DNA from 2 places in the Neorhizobium sp. PAMB6630 genome. Region 2 is predicted to be linked to the other one. Evidence: riboswitches for the same ligand, from Rfam matches in the RefSeq annotation. Region 2 holds a riboswitch; the other holds the start of a gene.

Region 1 (4,406 bases), 740 kb from region 2:
CGGGTGGATGCGTTCTACACGATCAAGAGCGGCGCCCGCGACGCAGTCGATTTTCCAGACATTCCAACCATGGTGCATGCCGTTTTCCCGACAAAACCATCAGAAATCCACGGCCATGCCTATGCCTATGTGTCGCCGTGGCTTGCGCGGTTGTGCCGGCGGCAAAAGGGCGCCGCCGTTCCCCATATCGTTCACCCGGCACGGACAGCCGGTGATCTGCGCGCGATGCTGGGCATACCCTCAGAAGCTACCGTGTTTGGCTGTTACGGGGGACGGCAGAGCTTTGACATCGATTTCGTCAAAGCCAAGGTCATCCCGCATGTTCTCGCCAAATCGAAGAATACGTTTTTCATCTTCATGAACATCGAGCCGTTCCTGTCGGACCCGCGCGTGCACTTTCTGCCCGGCACGACGGATGCGGATACCAAGGCGCGGTTCATCCAGACGGCGGACGCCATGCTGCATGCGCGCAAACGCGGCGAAACCTTTGGTCTGGCTTGCGCCGAATTCCACGCCGCAGGGCGCAAGATCATTACCTACGGCCGCAGCCGCGAGCGCGCCCATATCGAGCACGCAGGCACGGACACCCTTGTCTATAAAAACCGCTTCGATCTTGCCCGCATCCTGCTGACCTTCGACCGGTCGCTGCGGGCAGAGCCTGCGCACTTCCTGCAACGCCACACGCCGGCAGCCGTGATGGAGGATTTCAAGGCGCATCTGCTGGACCCTGCCCTTTTGCGGCAGGAGGCTCCACGCCCGACAGGCATCGCGGCCAAGATCGCCGACAAGATTTTCTACCTGAGACGAAAACGCTTTTTGCCGCAGACTTGAGCGGCGGAAACGCAACTGGATCGGGAGGAAAGGCTGGAGCGGGTGAAGGGAATCGAACCCTCGTATTCAGCTTGGGAAGCTGCTGCTCTACCATTGAGCTACACCCGCTTGAGCGCCAAAGCTCTAACATCAAGCGGCTTTGCCGTTCAAGTGGAAATCGGGGCTGGCGTGTCGGCTGTCAGCCGCGAAAGTGTTTGGACAGCTTCAGGCCTTGCGCCTGATAGTTGGAGCCGAGGCCGGAGCCGTAGAGGCCGTGCGGGCGGGCCAGCATGTGTTCGTAGACGAGGCGGCCGACGATCTGGCCGTGTTCGAGGATGAAGGGCACCTCGTGGCTGCGCACTTCCAGAACCGCCCGGCTGCCGGAGCCGCCGGCCGGTGCATGGCCAAAACCCGGATCGAAAAAGCCGGCGTAATGCACGCGAAATTCACCCACCAGCGGGTCGTAGGGCGTCATTTCGGCGGCATAAAGCGGCGGCACGTGGACGGCCTCGCGCGAGACGAGGATGTAGAATTCATCGGGATCGAGGATCAGGTCGTCGCGGCCGCGGCTGTAAAGCGGCTCCCAGAAATCGAGCACATCATGGGCGCCCTTCTGGTCCACATCGATGACGGAGGTGTGGTGCTTGCCGCGATAACCAATGAGCCCGTCCGGACCGGTACCCTTGAGGTCGATGGAGAGCGCGATGCCGCCGCCCGAAACGTTCGGGGTTTCACTCGCCACCAGCGTTTCCGCCTCGTGCAATGTCAGAACTTCCGGTTCAGTCAGAAGCGCATGGCCGGTGCGGAACCGGATCTGCGACAGGCGCGAGCCGCGCCGCACGATGACGGGGAAGGTGCGCGGCGAGATTTCGAGGTAGAGCGGGCCTGTGTAGCCGGCGGGAATTTTGTCGAATTCCTGGGCGCGATCGACCATCACGCGGGTAAAGATATCAAGCCGGCCGGTCGAGCTTTTCGGATTGGAGGAGGCCGAGAGGTCAGCTGGGAGATCAAGGCTTTCCATCAGCGGCACGATGTAGACGCAGCCGGTTTCCAGCACGGCTCCGTTTTCGAGATCGATCTCGTGCAGCGTCAGGCGCTGCAGCTTGTCGGCCACCGTGTGGTTGGGGCCGGGCATGAAGCTTGCGCGCACGCGCAGCGCCTTTGCGCCGAGACGCAGGTCGAGACTTGCCGGCTGGATCTGGTCAGCATCCAGCGGCGCCTGGCTTTTCAGCCGGCCCGCCTCGAAAAGGGCGCCGATGGCGCTATCCGCCAGAATGCCTGATGTGCGTGTCATAAACCCTATCCTTCAATCGCAGGACAAAAGCAAAACCGGGGAATTGACGCAAGCGCCAGACGGGCGTAAGGCAGGTTTATCCCGTGGTGATTTGGCCGGTCGGCTTGCAGCCACGTTAAACAAGTGGCTAAAAAGACCGGGTGCGAAACCGGTCTGCATATGCGACCGGTTTTTTTGTTACGAGATGGTGACACGCATGAGCAAGACCTGGCGCCCCGCAACCCAACTGGTTCACGAAGGCACGCTGCGCTCGCAGTATGGCGAAACCTCCGAAGCGATCTATCTGACGCAAGGGTTCGTCTATGAAAATTCCGCCGCCGCCGAAGCCCGCTTCAAGGGCGAGACGGACGGCTTCATCTACGCCCGTTACGGCAGCCCCACCAATGACATGTTCGAAAAGCGCATGATTGCGCTGGAAGGCGCTGAAGATGCGCGCGCCACCGCATCCGGCATGGCAGCGGTCGCCGCCGCCATCCTCTGCCAGGTGAAGGCCGGCGACCATATCGTTGCCGCCCGCGCCCTGTTCGGCTCCTGCCGTTATGTGGTGGAAACGCTTGCCCCGAAATACGGCGTCGAATGCACGCTGATCGACGGGCGGGATCTCGCCAACTGGGAAGCGGCGATCCGCCCCAATACCAAGGTGATGTTCCTCGAAAGCCCGACGAACCCGACGCTGGAAGTGGTCGATATCGCCGGCGTGGCAAAACTTGCCAACCAGATCGGTGCCAAGGTCGTTGTCGACAACGTATTTGCGACCCCCCTCTTCCAGAAGCCGCTGGAACTCGGCGCGCATGTCGTCGTTTATTCCGCGACCAAGCATATCGACGGCCAGGGCCGGTGCCTCGGTGGCGTCATCCTCTCCGACAAGCAGTGGATCGACGAAAACCTGCACGATTATTTCCGCCATACGGGCCCGGCCATGTCGCCGTTCAATGCCTGGACCCTGCTGAAGGGGCTTGAAACCCTGCCGCTTCGCGTGCGCCAGCAGACGGAAAGTGCGGCCCGTATCGCCGATTTCCTCGCCGGCGAGCAGAAGGTGGCCAAGGTCATCTATCCCGGCCGCAAGGACCATCCGCAGGCCGATATCATCGCCAAGCAGATGACCGGCGGCTCGACGCTGATCTGCATCGAGCTGAAGGGCGGCAAGGATGCAGCCTTTGCCCTGCAGGATGCGCTGGAGATCATCAAGATTTCCAACAATCTCGGCGATGCAAAAAGCCTGATCACCCATCCGGCGACCACGACGCACAAGAACCTGACGGACGAGGCCCGCGCCGAACTGGGCATTTCCGGCGGAACCTTGCGCCTCTCCTGCGGCATTGAAGACACCGATGACCTGGTGGACGATCTGACGCGGGCTCTTGCCACCGTATCGGCGTAAAAATCACCGGGACGTTTCGGTCAGGCGCAGTGGAACAGGGTTAATCGCCAGTTCGTGACTGTAAGGATGGGTGCATTTCTTGACCTTGCGCCCATCCTGTACGATATCCCTCATTGTATAGAGTAAAGGTATCGCGCATGTACCGGGCCCGGACGAAGGATATCGAAGTCGAGGTGGAACCTTATTATCTGGAGGAGCAATCCGATCCGGATGACAGCCGCTATGTCTGGGGTTATCGCATCGTCATCTCCAACCATTCCACCCTCACCGTGCGCCTCATCCATCGCTACTGGAACATCACCGACCAGAACGGGCTGGTGGACGAGGTCGAGGGCCCTGGCGTGGTCGGCGAACAGCCGCGCCTGAAGCCGGGCGACACTTACGAATATTCCTCCGGCTGCCCGCTCGACACGCCCTCCGGCGTGATGTTCGGCCACTACCAGATGGAAACCGACGAGGGCGAGATTTTCAACGTCGACATACCCGCGTTTTCGCTGGATAGCCCGGGGCTGATGCGGGTGTTGAACTGAGGCCATGCGGCCTCGTTTGGTTATAGGTGGCGACCAAACCGCTATTTGTCGTTTTGATGAGACAGGCACAGATTTCTTCGGTCCAGTGGTCTTTGGGAGGAGAACTGATGCGACAGATGATACCGCTGCTTTGCAGCGCCGCGATGATTTTAGCCACCGGCGGTGGCGCAAATGCCCAGAACGCCAGCAGCTTCAGAGACCAACCACCCGGCACCCCTTGGGCACCTGCTGCGGTTTCCCCTCAAATGGGATGCGAAGCGCTGAGCCGGGCAAGTTTCGGCGAGATTACCCAGCTGATTGCGCGGCACGTCGCAGAAAGCGGTGACGTGCCCGGGCATTGCCATGTGACCGGCTTCATCCGGCCCCATATCGCCTTTGAGGTGACGCTTCC
Region 2 (4,406 bases):
GCCGTGGAGCGGATGGTGCTGGCCAGATCCAGCTCATCGTCGGCGCCTTCGCGCACCCAGCGGCGCAGGCGTTTCAGCGCCACCTTGATGTTGCGCGTTCCGATCTCGCGGGCATCGTCGAAATCGCGAAATTCTCTGGCGTCCCAGACCTTCACCGCCTTGCGGTGGCGCGAGGTTTCCTGCCCAATCCGCACGCCTTCCGGATTGTAGCCATAGGCGCCAAAGGGCGAGGTGCCGGCCGTGCCGATCCATTTGGAGCCGCCCTGATGGCGGCCCTCCTGCTCTTCCAGACGCTTTTTCAGCGTGTCCATCAGAGCATCAAAGCCGCCGAGCGCCTCGACCAGCGCCTTTTCCTCCGCCGTCAGGTGTTTCTCAGCAAGCTTGCGCAGCCAGTCTTCCGGCAGGTGTTCGGCCTTCACCGCATCCGGGCCGGACACAGCCTCGACACCCTTGAAATGGGTTGAAAACACCTGATCGAAGCGATCGATATAACGCTCATCCTTCACCAGCGTGGCGCGGGCGAGATAATAGAAGGCCTCGACATCGAACTCGGCAAGCCCCGCCTGCATTCCTTCCAGAAGCGCCAGGAACTCCCGAAGCGTCACAGGAATTTTTGCCTGTTTCAGCGCCAGAAAGAAGGGAATGAACACGACGCGCCTCCGCCCTATCGCTTGCCGATATTCTCCAGATCATAGGGCGTGGTCTGGTACATCTCGTTGATCCAGTTGCCGAACAACAGGTGGGCATGGCTGCGCCAGCGGTTGAGCGGCGTCAGCGCCACATCGTTATGCGGAAAATAGTTATAGGGCATTTTGATCGGAACGCCGGCATTCACATCGCGGAAATATTCTTCTGCAAGCGAAGTAGAATCATATTCGACGTGGTTGAACATGTAGAGCCGGTTGCCCTTTTTCTCATGCACCAGGCAGACGCCCATCTCGTCGGATTCCATCAACAGTTCCAGCCCCGGCACGGTCTGGATGTCAGCGCGGCGCACTTCCGTCCAGCGCGACACCGGCACCTGGAAATCATCGGAAAAGCCGCTGAGATAAACGGAGGACGGCGAAAGATTGCGATGACGATACACGCCAAACGCCTTTTCCTTCAGCTCGTGCTTCGGCACGCCATGAAAATGATAGATCGCCGCCATCGCGCCCCAGCAGACATTCAGCGTCGAATGAACATTGGTTTCCGTCCAGTCGAAGATCTGGCGCATCTCGTCCCAATAGGTAACCTGCTCGTAAGGCAACATTTCCACCGGCGCGCCGGTGATGATGAAGCCGTCGAACTTGCGATCCTTCACCTCGTCCCAGGTCTGGTAGAAGGAAAGGAGATGTTCTTCCGAAGTGTTTTTCGCCTTGTGCCCACCCACACGCACCAGCGAAAACTCCACCTGCAACGGCGAAGCGCCGACAAGGCGCGCCATCTGCACTTCGGTGCGGATCTTGTTCGGCATGAGGTTCAACAGACCGATCTGCAGCGGGCGGATATCCTGACGCACCGCGGCCGTCTCGGTCATCACGCGCACGCCTTCGTGCGTCAATGCTTCGAAAGCGGGCAGCGTATCGGGGATCTTGATCGGCATGGTCTTCACTCGTCCAAAACAAAAAAACCGGCGGCGAAAATCGCAACCGGTCCGGGGGAAGTCTTTGAACGCTTCTCACGGCCCTTTAGCGACTTATTTAACGTGGCTGCAAGCCGGCCGGCCAAATCACCACGAGAGACCGCTTAAATAGGCTTTTCTTCCGCGCGCGTCAATCAGTGCGCAATTGTGGACCTTGCAGCAGGGTTACCAAACCGCCCTCCATGCCCATGCCAAAACGCTTGCAGGCCTCCTCAAAACCAAGCCAGAACAGGCGAAACCGGATCGGCACGCATTATCAGGCTGGGCGACACCGGCGGCAAAATGCCGGTTTCCTCGAAAAACTCTCGCGCCGCCGCTGCAGCAAAGTCTTCGCCCGCCTCAACGGTTCCGCCCGGCACCTGCAGGGCAAGATCCGGGAAATCCGGTTCATCGAACACCAGCACCTTCCCCTGCCAGGTGCCGTAGATCAAAACCTTCTGGGCGCCGGACATTACCGCTCCCGCCTTGCCATGAAGGCCATGCGCTCAAAGAGATGCACATCCTGCTCGTTCTTCAACAGCGCGCCGTGGAGTTTTGGCAGCATGGTCTTCACGTCGGCGCCGAGATCGGCGGGATCGACATCGTCGCTGACAAGCAGCCGGATCCAGTCGAGCGCTTCGGAGGTGGACGGCTTCTTCTTCAGACCCGGCATTTCGCGGATCTCGTAAAACTGGGTGAGCGCTGCGCGGACAAGCGCCTGCTTGATGCCGGGATAATGCACCTCAACGATGCGAGCGAGCGTATCGGCATCGGGAAAGCGGATATAGTGGAAGAAACAGCGGCGCAGAAAGGCATCCGGCAGTTCCTTCTCGTTGTTGGAGGTGATGATGACGATGGGGCGCACCGCCGCTTTCACCGTCTCGCCGGTCTCGTAGACATGAAACTCCATGCGGTCGAGTTCCTGCAGCAGGTCGTTGGGAAACTCGATATCCGCCTTGTCGATCTCATCGATCAGAAGCACCAGTTTTTCACCGGCGGCAAAGGCCTGCCACAGTTTTCCGCGCCGGATATAATGGGCGATGTCGTTGACGCGGGGATCGCCGAGCTGGCTGTCGCGCAGCCGCGAGACGGCATCATATTCGTAAAGCCCCTGCTGGGCGCGCGTGGTGGATTTTACGTTCCATTCGATGATCGGCAGGCCAAGCGAAAGCGCGATCTGGCGGGCAAGTTCCGTCTTGCCGGTGCCGGGTTCGCCCTTCACCAGAAGCGGGCGCTCCAGCCGGATGGCAGCATTGACGGCGACCATCAGGTCCTTGTCGGCGATATAGTCGTCGGTTCCGGTAAACTGCATGGACCTCATTCCCAGTTCGGCCAGCCTTTAGCGGCCAAGGTCGGCTTTGGCGCCAAGAGGTAAAGAGCGGGCGCCGCCTTCGCAAGAAAGAAAGGCCAAAGATCGCGATCGCCGTTTAAAAAATGTGCTTGTGTTCAGCCACAGTTCTGACACGCTAACAGGCGCAAAGTTTTGATGCTTCGCCTTTCTGACCGAGACCGGAGAGGCGACCGGCAAAGACCGCATTTAATATCTTCTGCTTCCCGACCGGGCTTGCCTGGTCACCCGACCGCCCCGATGCCGTGGCCCGTTTCAAAAGGCCTCTCACCCCGGGACGAGCGTTCTTGCATGATCTGTTTTCATCCGCATCACCACCGCCGCAGCGCATGAGCCTGCGCAACAAGGAAGCATCCCATGGCCAAAGGTCAGGTCCGTTCGAACCGCGAAGTCAGAAAGCCGAAGAAGGACAAGGAAAAGCCTTCGGCAGCGCCGACATCCACCTTCACCACACAGTTGAAGGGTGCGGCTGCCGCAAGCCCGAAGAAGCGTTGACACTGAGCGGCGGCGGGCCAGCGCATCGAGCGTGCCCGCCCCGCACGTCAAGCCCTGGTGGACGCGCGCTTACCCCCGTCCTCTTGGCCCCAAGACCGCATAACCCCATCGCCTTGCCTCCCGCCTTAAGCCGTTCCAGGACGCGCGCGCAGATGACGTGGCGGCGGTCCGTGCATCATAGGGCTTTTGCTTTTGGCGGAAGATGCGCTAAGGGCATGAGCCATGAGCCCATCCACCTTTACCCTTCTTCTTGGCGGCAGCCTGACCGTGACGGAGCGTTTAAGCGCGCTGATCGCCGGCAGCCGCGTGATTGCCGCCGATAGCGGCATGCGCCATGCAAAATCGCTGAACCTCACGCCGGAGCTTTGGGTGGGCGATTTCGATTCCGCCGATGCCGCGCTGCGGGAAAGCTATCGCCAGGTGGAGCGCCATTCCTATCCCACGACAAAGGCTGCAACCGATGGCGAGATTGCCATTGCCGAAGCCTTGGCGCGCGGTGCTGAGCGACTAATTCTCGTCGGCGCCCTTGGCGGCGAACGCTCCGACCATGCGTTGCAACATACCCTGCACGGTCTGTCTCTTGCCGAAGCCGGGCTGGAGGTGATGCTGACCTCCGGCGAGGAAGAAGCCTATCCGCTGATCAGCGGTGACCAGATGGAACTGGAACTGCCCAGGGGCTCGCTGTTTTCCGTGCTCGGCTTCAGCGACCTCGAGGGACTGACCCTTTCCAACGTTCGTTACCCGCTCACCGATTTTTCCCTGACATTCGGCTCGTCGCGCACCATATCCAATGTCGCGCAGGGCCCGATCTCGATCTCGCTCGGACAAGGGCGCGCGCTGCTGATGGCCCGCCCCTATGACCTGACCGGAGCCTAAGGAACCAGATGGCACCCCCGATTCTCAAGCTCGACGACATTTATCTGAGTTTTGGCGGCGCGCCGCTGCTCAATGGCGCCAATT

Evidence for each region. A riboswitch is a leader RNA that binds a small molecule or an ion and turns the genes downstream of it on or off. The one in region 2 is predicted to bind S-adenosylmethionine.
Region 1: another riboswitch for S-adenosylmethionine. It lies ahead of AC4CWF_RS16320 (O-succinylhomoserine sulfhydrylase); the one in region 2 lies ahead of metA (homoserine O-acetyltransferase MetA).

Annotation. Positions count from the first base shown of each region.
Region 1 is NZ_CM177836.1:3,425,366-3,429,771, forward strand. Features, by position in the region: gene AC4CWF_RS16305 (glycosyltransferase family protein) at 1-831, shown strand, start outside; tRNA gene AC4CWF_RS16310 (tRNA-Gly) at 866-939, opposite strand; gene AC4CWF_RS16315 (2'-deoxycytidine 5'-triphosphate deaminase) at 1,010-2,104, opposite strand; SAM riboswitch at 2,178-2,256, shown strand; gene AC4CWF_RS16320 (O-succinylhomoserine sulfhydrylase) at 2,301-3,485, shown strand; gene apaG (Co2+/Mg2+ efflux protein ApaG) at 3,623-4,015, shown strand; gene AC4CWF_RS16330 (tannase/feruloyl esterase family alpha/beta hydrolase) at 4,123-4,406, shown strand, end outside.
Region 2 is NZ_CM177836.1:256,799-261,204, reverse strand. Features, by position in the region: gene AC4CWF_RS01150 (vWA domain-containing protein) at 1-650, opposite strand, end outside; gene metA (homoserine O-acetyltransferase MetA) at 665-1,585, opposite strand; SAM riboswitch at 1,651-1,728, opposite strand; partial or broken gene AC4CWF_RS01140 (NUDIX domain-containing protein) at 1,903-2,076, opposite strand; gene AC4CWF_RS01135 (AAA family ATPase) at 2,076-2,915, opposite strand; gene AC4CWF_RS01130 (hypothetical protein) at 3,309-3,446, shown strand; gene AC4CWF_RS01125 (thiamine diphosphokinase) at 3,669-4,322, shown strand; gene AC4CWF_RS01120 (ABC-F family ATP-binding cassette domain-containing protein) at 4,331-4,406, shown strand, end outside.